2 regions of the Gelidimonas denitrificans genome follow, and region 1 is predicted to be linked to the other one. Evidence: riboswitches for the same ligand, from Rfam matches in the RefSeq annotation. Region 1 holds a riboswitch; the other holds the start of a gene.
What was found. A riboswitch is a leader RNA that binds a small molecule or an ion and turns the genes downstream of it on or off. The one in region 1 is predicted to bind cobalamin.
Positions count from the first base shown of each region.

Region 2: it holds a riboswitch for cobalamin, as region 1 does, so the genes downstream of both, bluB (5,6-dimethylbenzimidazole synthase) here and FKCLFG_RS05965 (TonB-dependent receptor) in region 1, are expected to answer to the same signal.

Region 1 covers NZ_CM146350.1:1,266,656-1,271,059, forward strand. The annotation lists gene FKCLFG_RS05965 (TonB-dependent receptor) at 1-1,614, opposite strand, end outside; cobalamin riboswitch at 1,686-1,919, opposite strand; gene cysK (cysteine synthase A) at 2,178-3,110, shown strand; gene FKCLFG_RS05975 (DUF3563 family protein) at 3,453-3,737, shown strand; gene FKCLFG_RS05980 (hypothetical protein) at 3,975-4,103, shown strand; gene panC (pantoate--beta-alanine ligase) at 4,139-4,404, opposite strand, start outside.
Region 2 covers NZ_CM146350.1:2,279,034-2,283,437, forward strand. The annotation lists gene miaA (tRNA (adenosine(37)-N6)-dimethylallyltransferase MiaA) at 1-146, shown strand, start outside; tRNA gene FKCLFG_RS10610 (tRNA-Met) at 397-473, shown strand; cobalamin riboswitch at 1,576-1,763, shown strand; gene bluB (5,6-dimethylbenzimidazole synthase) at 1,807-2,547, shown strand; gene FKCLFG_RS10620 (hypothetical protein) at 2,458-2,970, opposite strand; gene fur (ferric iron uptake transcriptional regulator) at 3,015-3,449, opposite strand; gene FKCLFG_RS10630 (hypothetical protein) at 3,702-4,226, opposite strand; gene FKCLFG_RS10635 (hypothetical protein) at 4,242-4,404, opposite strand, start outside.

The sequences.
Region 1 (4,404 bases):
GCCATCAGTAAATTTGGCGGAAACATGTTGCAAGTTGGCCGATAGCATGAAAGCGGTTGCCAGGCGCGTGCTGGCTTCAATTTCCACTCCTTGGCGACGGGTTGGGTCGAGATTGGTGTTGGCGCCAAACAAGCCTACCGTCGGATCGAAGAAAATTTCGTTTTTCAAACGATGCTGGAACAGTCTGACCGTAACTTTTTTACCGGCGTCGCCGATGCTGCCGCCGAGCTCCAGATCGCGCGAGATTTGTGCTTCGAGCGGCGTATTGAAGACTGGCGTGAAGCCGTTTTCATCGACATTGGCTACGCGGAAACTCCTGCCGGTCTTGGCGAAAAGGTTGACCATAGAAGTGACGTCATAGCTGCCCTGCAGTTCCCAAGCATTGAGGGAGTGCGATTTGGTGTAGTTGGTTCCGCCTGCCGGATCGACAGAATCCTTGTCGAAGATTTCGTGGCGTGCGCCTAGAGCCACGCGGGCTGGACCCACACGGATCTCGTCACGCGCGTAAACCGCTTTTGATTTCTGGGTGGCATGTTCAAAGTCTGTGTCGCGACTCCAGTCTAGGAAATCGAATCCAGCGACCAGTTCGTTGGTCATGCTGCCTTGTGCCGTGACATTACGTATGCGCGGCGAAAACTGGGTCTGCTTTCCCTTGAGAATAAAGTTTGGTGTACCACCGCTTCCAAAATTAGTGGTTCTTTCACGGTGCGACAACTCGGCCGCGGCTTCCCAAGCGCCAAATTTGCGCTCGATGAAAGCCGTGTAGCGGTTGGTGTCGATGGAAGCAAAATCATCCGGCTTAAGGGTTTGGCGCGGATTTTTTTCAAATTGCTCCAAAGTAAGCCCGCCCGCCAAACGGGAATCCTGACGCGCGATATCCACCCGCAAGCCGACTCGTCCCTCGTTTGACGCCCATTGCGCACCACCGCTGAAATTTTCCTGGTTCACCGCATTGTTGTCGCGGTAGTTGTCGGACTCCAGCTTGCTGACGTTGGCATCCAGAGAGAATCCATCCCAGCCTTTCGCGACGGAGGCACGTACAGCTTTGTGGTTGAACTGGCCGATTTCGGCCGTCACGGAACCATGCGTCGCATTCAATTGTGGACGCTTGGTGATGATATGGATCACGCCGCCAGTTGCACCATCTCCATACAGCACGCTGCTCCCGCCGCGCACGATTTCGATGCGTTCAACGGTTTCAATAGGAATGGAAGAAAAAACCGCTCCGCCAAACTCGCTTTCCGAAAGTCGGACACCGTCAACCATAACCACCAGATTGTTATCGCTGGTGGTGCCGAAGCCACGCATATCGAGAGAAAAATCCTGCGTCCCAAAAAGATTCTGGCGGCCATACACGCCGCCTATTTTGCGGATCGCTTCATTGACATTATCGGCACCGGCCTCACGAATTTGGTCGGCTGTGATAACTGTCGCACCGATCGGACTGAATGCAGGATCGTTCGCAAAACGTGAAGCCGTCACCATAACCGGCGCCAGCGTTTTATCGTTATTGGTTTGGGCTGATGCCGGAGCGATGCAGCAGGCAGATAAGGCAGACGCCAGCGCAAGCGGCTTCCAGGCCGGCGTGCGGCTGGGGAGGGTGGAGAAAATCATGATGTCGTTTCAAATAAAAATCCCCCGGCCTGCGTCCCCGCAAGCCGGAATCAACGAAAGTGCGGGTTCGCGCGCTTCCACCTATTCTGGCCGGTATCCGGGCTGACAAGCCAAACCGTCTCACCTTCCCGTGCGAGTTGCACAGTGGTCCTGAGAGGCGGTTTGTCACTGAAATTCATAGTGACGCTTGTTTTACCGTTGCGGGGGCAGCACACGTTGGCGGACGAGGGTGTCATCTACGCCGTGTTTCCCGTTTAACTGCAGACATGGGGATGTCTGCGGGCACCAAAACGTGCGTATTGTATGCCGCAAGCCCAGCTTGCAACAACCGCGCTCTAAAAATCTTGTGCTGGTATTTTGTCAATCCGCATGGATTGGCGCGGTAAATAGAGTATTTTATTGTTTGCTTTGGGCAAGTATGTTAATTGTTAAAACGTTACTAAAAATCCGGAAGATACCGATTTGTAAGGTTTTTCCAGAATTACGAAACGGGCATCTCACGGCATAAATCGCACGCTAAAAATCGCTAATTACATGCCCATAATGGGCTAGAGAGCTTATCCATGAAAATCGCAAACGATGTCACCGCACTGGTTGGCAATACGCCTTTGGTCCGTATCAACCGCATGGCGCAGGGCGCGGTTGCCACCGTGCTTGCCAAACTGGAATTTTACAGTCCGGCGCACAGTGTCAAGGACCGCATCGGCGTGTCTATGATCGAGGCCGCAGAGCAGGCCGGCCTGATCAAACCCGACACCATCATTGTTGAGCCGACCAGCGGCAACACCGGCATCGCGCTGGCCATGGTGTGCGCGGCGCGCGGCTATCGCTGCATGTTGATCATGCCCGACACCATGAGCCGCGAGCGGCGCATGCTGCTGCGTGCTTACGGTGCGGAATTGGTGCTTACGCCGGGCAGCGAAGGCATGCCGGGCGCCATCAGGAAGGCCGAGGAGTTGGTGGCGTCAGATGCGCGCTACTTCTTGCCGCAACAATTCAAGAATGCGGCCAATCCAGAAGTGCATCGCCGCACTACGGCTGAGGAAATCTGGAACGATACCGACGGCCAGGCCGATATTCTGGTGGCCGGGGTCGGCACCGGTGGCACCATTACCGGCGTGGGTGAAGTATTGAAAGCACGCAAGCCCGGCTTCCAGGTGATTGCAGTGGAGCCGGATGGTTCGCCGATGTTGTCCTGCGGCACCAAAGGCCCGCACTTGATTCAAGGGATCGGCGCCGGTTTTGTGCCGGATATCCTGAACACGCAGATTTACGATGAAGTCATACGGGTCAAGAATGACGACGCGTTCACATTCGCCCGCCGTGCCGCGCGCGAAGAAGGTTTGCTGGTTGGCATTTCATCCGGCGCTGCGCTCTGGGCTGCGCTGGAAGTTGCGCGCCGTCCGGAGAATGCCGGAAAAATGATCGTTACCATCATTCCATCCTTTGGCGAACGCTATCTGAGTACGGCGCTGTATGCCGATCTGATGGATTGATCGGGACCAAAGGCAAGTAGGGCGGATTATGTTGCGTTGCGGAATAATTCTTATACGGCAAGTCTCAGCCTATACATAAATTATTTATTGGGTATTTTAAATTATGTGAATGCTGTTATTCCGCAGTTGCTGGTTTCTCTACTTTGAAGCAATTTTTTCTTGTTTTTTTCTGGTTTTTACAAGAATTTTGCTTCGAAGTTAATTTTGTTACGGTAAATCATCTACCTTAAGATATTCTTTTTATGAATAAAACGTATAGTTAAACATAATTTGATTTATATCTTTCTGTGCCTATACTTATACTGCATTGCAGCATTTTAGATTACACAGAAGGAGTAAATTATGTCCATCCATACGCACCCAGCAAGTAGTTCACCCAGATTCAACATTCTGCAGTTCATATATGCGCGACTGGTTCCTGTTGCGGCTAACGTCGGCGCAGAACGCAAACCGATGGGATTTTTCAAACGCTTGGGCCAAAGGATTGAGCGCAAGGATATGGAGCGGAAAGAAGCTTATTTGGCTGATGCGTCCGATATCTATGATCTGGAACATCGGATGAAACAATTTGAGAACATGCGTTCTAATAATTCCAGCCAATGGGGCAACAATTCAAGGTACTACTGATCTGGTCTGGTGTGTTTTGTGGTTTTCATGCGCAATTCAGGCTCCATAGCCCATGTAATGAAATTGAAAAAAATCAAACTTCACTGAGCCCGGTCCATAATCGTCAGGTTTTGGTGCATCCAGCGCAATAGCAGGCTAACGTTAAAAATCAATTAACTGGTTGACGCAGTGCACGCGAACTGAAGTCGCGCTGCGCCGTTGAGACGTTGGTAATGTGCATGTTTTTAGTGCACTCGCGTGCAACAACTCAGCAGCGGAGCAGGAGCAGGCGTCACCATGGGTGCCACGCTCTACGCGAACGCTTTGTCCAGCCCGCAGGACGCTGCGTCCACTTACCTGAAAATAATGCGTTACAACATCGAGTAGTTGATGCTGGGACAAAAATTGAATTGAGAGTTTCCTCAGATTTCGAGGTTGTCGATCAAGCGTGTGACGCCTATTTTGGCGGCGCACAACGCTACTAACGGCACGCCTTCTGCCAGATCGCCAGCGGAGGGCGGTTGGAGGTCGATGCGCTTGCGCACGGCAACGTAATCCGGCTTCCACCCGCGCTTTTCCAGTTGCGCCATCGCGTGCCGCTCCAGTTCGAACATGTCGAGATGGCCGGTCCGGACTTCTTGCGCCACCGCGTTCAGGGTCTGGAACAGGTGCGGCGCTTCGGCCCGCT
Region 2 (4,404 bases), 1.0 Mb from region 1:
TGCGCGAAAAAGGCATCATCGCCACCCGCCAACTCGCCAAACGCCAACTAACGTGGCTGCGCGCAATGCCGCAGCAGATTGCACTGGATTGCCTCAATCCAAACGCGATCGATCAGGCATTGCTGCACATCAATCAAGCGACTTAAATCATGCACGCCAGATTAGTAGGATGATGCAACCCATCCGACGCAGTGATCCGTTGTCATCACGCTTTCTTCATGCTTTTCGTGGACCGGATTCAGTAGTTAGACCAAATGCTTTCATGCAACTGCCCTGACAGGCGCGACAATTTTCTTGACAGAGAAAAAGTCGTTTGTCATAATGCAGGGCTTAGTTGTTCTGGCAGTATATTTGGCCTGAATAATGCCGGTTACGACAGTAGCCGCATAAACTAGTGGTGATATAGCTCAGTTGGTTAGAGCACAGCATTCATAATGCTGGGGTCGGTGGTTCAAGTCCACCTATCACTACCAAAGACACCGCAAACCACCGCAAACCACCGCAAGTTTGCATGAAAAGCCCCTAAGAAATCAATCACTTAGGGGTTTTTTTACGCCCGTTGCGCCAAAGTTTGGCAGTTAACAGCCAGATTTTATGCTGGTATTTTTGCGAATACCAACTCGCGCCAGCAAAGTGGATACCAGCAAAATACCCAAATTAGCCACTCCCCTGCCCCTGTGTCAGCAGATGCATGCGTTAATCGTCCAGGATGCCGAATCAAAGGTGAAAGTGTCGTTCGGTTCGCTCCTGATGCTGGCCACGATCTTGCGCACCTGCACATAGTTCACGGGGCCAGTCTGCAACAATTTATGTGCCTGTGTCCTCGACAGCGGCACAAAAACGTTACACGGGCAGCACCCCAGCGGCATCCCGCCTCCACCGGGTTCGGCGCACTTGAACCCGGCTCGGTTAGATTTGAAATCCGTCCAACATACTCAGCGTTACCGAAATTCTGCTTGTCTGCAAAATGCCCGACCCAGCACCGCCATTTTCTCGTTGACGAACAAATTGATCGATTACGCACGATCAGCTTCGATTACGACTAGGCTGAAGCACCGAGTGCCTGCATTATCAGCATCAGCCCGGCCATGCCAGTGGTTCGGTGAAGCTATGACATAAAGCCCAAAAATCAACCAACTCATAATTGAGTCGCTTAAATCGCTGCATGATGCTTTGGTGGGCATAACCAATTTTGGAGGGCCCCTACAGTCTGCCACCATGGACGCGGCACCATGGAGACTCCGGAGTTTCAAAGTGGCCCCTTCTGTCCAGCCCCTCCCACGCCCCATTGATGCACACGATTGTTCTTACAAAAACATTTGGATGGCGAGCTTTGTCGGGGACTTGTCCAAGCTGCCTGTTTTGTAGGCTCGCCAGAAGATCGACGCCGGCATTGGGATTGCGCGCGGATGTGGTTGGCTGTACGCAAGGTTATCCACAGAAAGCGGGCATAAGCCATCTGTTCAAAAACGACCGTTTTTTCAACACTATTTTTTATGACCAAATGTCACAAATATGGCGGTTTGTTGCCATAAAGAATTAATGTCCTGCCTTGACATAATCCTTGCTTCACCTTGATGATGGCGGCTTTCAGGTGCCCGTCGCTGCAAGGCGACAGGAGAATCGGGAAGGCGGTGTGATTCCGCCACGTGCCCAACGCTGTAAGGAGGATGAACCAGGCGAGATGCCACTGGCGTATGCCGGGAAGGCGCCTGGTTCAGATGAATCCGAGTCAGAAGACCGGCCTGAAAAACCATCAAGCTGCACGGCCAGGCAGCGCATCTATTTTCACGCTAGGGGAATGTCATGAAAACAATGCCGGCGCAAGCCATCCAGGATACACACGCCTTTACAGACGAAGCACGTGACGCGGTCTATCACGCCATTTTTTCCCGCCGCGATGTGCGCGGCCAGTTTTTGCCGACGCCGGTTCCCGATGAAGTACTGAGCCGTGTCCTGACCGCCGCCCACTACGCGCCATCGGTCGGCTTCATGCAGCCTTGGAATTTTCTGGTAATCCAGTCGGACCAAGTCAAGCGCCGGGTGCATGATGCCTTTGCCATAGCCCATGCCGAAGCAGCAGAAATGTTCGAGGGAGACAAACGCGACGTCTATCGGACCCTGAAACTGGAAGGGATTCTGGAGTCGCCCGTCGGCATCTGCATCACCTGTGACCGCGAGCGCACCGGTCCAGTGGTAATCGGACGCACCCAAATGAAGACCATGGACCTGTACAGCAGCGTATGTGCGGTACAAAACCTGTGGCTGGCCGCCCGGGCCGAGGGTCTGGGTGTAGGCTGGGTCAGCATTTTCAACCAGGCCGCACTGCAGCAAGCACTGGGAATTCCGAAGCGCATCACACCCATTGCTTATCTGTGCGTCGGCTATGTCAGCCATTTTTATGCCAAACCGGAACTGGAAAGTGCCGGATGGTTACCCCGGCTGCCGATTGAAAACCTAGTCTATTTCAACCAGTGGGGCAATCATGATGACCAGCAAGCCCTGATCGGGCACTTGCGACGCGACCAGGCAGCCGCGCAGGAATAACTGCTGGTTCAGGGGCACTTCCTGCAACACCGTGCGCATTCCGTAGTGGCCCAGCACTTCATACCCGAGCACGAACTGTGCACGTGCAGCGTCGTGCAGACGGTCGGCGATCAGGTACACCACCTGCGTTTTCTGGACGAAGAAACCGGAGGTGCCGGCGCGCATCGTATCGGCCAACTGCGCCTGCGCTGGTGGCGGCAGATCGGCAACCGACTGCACCACATGGATGCCGCCTTTCGGCGCAATCGCTTGCTCGATGGCGGCGGCGCTGCCGCTGCCGCTGCTGGTCCCGTCGCGCGACAGCAGCGGTGGCGCTTTTTCGTCTATACGGGAAGAAGTCTCGTCAAGGCCGCGACGCGTAATCGTAGGCACGGCTTGCGTAGGCAAGACGGGATCGAGAACTCCTCCCTTGTTCAGCGACATCGTTTTTTGCTGTCTATCAGCGCGTACACCCCCGCATTGCGTTCCTAGGCAGTCGCAACTTTGATGGGTACCGCACTGCAATGCGGGCAAATCCCATACAAAGAAAGGCGATGCATCGTCACTTGATAGCCGTTGATGGTTGCCACTTTTTGCTTGCGCGATTCGATGACCTCGTCTTGGAATTCATCCACGCGACCACAAGTCAAACAGATCAGGTGGTCGTGGTGACCACCCTCGTTGAGCTCAAAGATCGCCTTGCCTGAATCGAAGATATTGCGCGAGAGAATTCCAACCATCTCCAGTTGCGACAACACGCGATAGACAGTAGCGAGGCCGACATCGAAACCTTGTTCTACCAGGAGTTGATACACGTCATCGGCACTCAGATGCCGCGATTCGCTAGCGCGGATCACCTCCAGCACCTTTAACCTGGGCAAGGTGGTTTTGAGCCCGGTTTTTCTCAATTCATTACTGTTCATAGTGCCTGCTCTTTTCAGTGCTGTTATTCCATTTTTAAATCAAATATGCACTTTGTCGACTTCGCCTACCGTACCGGCGGTCATCTCACTGTTCACCGCTATGGATTGCTCAATGTATTTGAGGCAACGCGCCAGACTGCTCGCACTCGGTTTCTCAATGAATACACAACGCTTCAATATGAGCGCTCTTCTCCGTGATGACGCGGGTACTGCGCTCCCCGAGTTCGCGCGTCAGCACCCCGTTCTCCTCAATCAGTTCCCCGCAAATCTCTGTGCATCGGCCCGATGCGCGGCACCGACCTGATGCTGCAACATGTGAATATTGCTTAATACCCGCTCCTCCAGCGCCACATCGCAGCACGGATGCGTCAGCGTAGCCCAAAGCGCACCAGCAATCTCATTGCCCTGTTGGCAGCTTGACCACCACTGACCGAGAGCATCCGTAGTTTTTGCTTGTGAGGCAAGGCGCTGAGAATATGCATAGCGACGATCTAACTCGCGCTGCAATCGTTCTGCTATCGGTGTGCGGGATTTGCATTCGGCGATCACACAACAATGCAACGCATAATCGTCTGCCTGGACCTGCTCGCCTAGGGCCTTGTCAACCAGGCGGCGCAATGCGCTGATGGGCAAACATACTCCCACCACAGGGCAGAACGCATGGATGGGCAATTCCCAAAGTCGACGCCGGCGCGATCCCATCGTTAACGGCTGCAACGCTACGGTATCGGCATGCATGGCGATACCTGTGACGGCTTCTGTATTGTGTTTGCACATTGCCTGCCCCTCTTTTTAATGTCGCACGACCTGCGGCATGGCAGACATCAATTCGGCGCCATGCAGGGCAGGGTCTGTTTCGAGCTGTTGCTGGGCAACGCCTAACATGCGCGCCAGTTCACGAAATACCTGCATTTCAAAGCGCAGCGTTAAAGAGGGCAAACTCAGATGCACGATC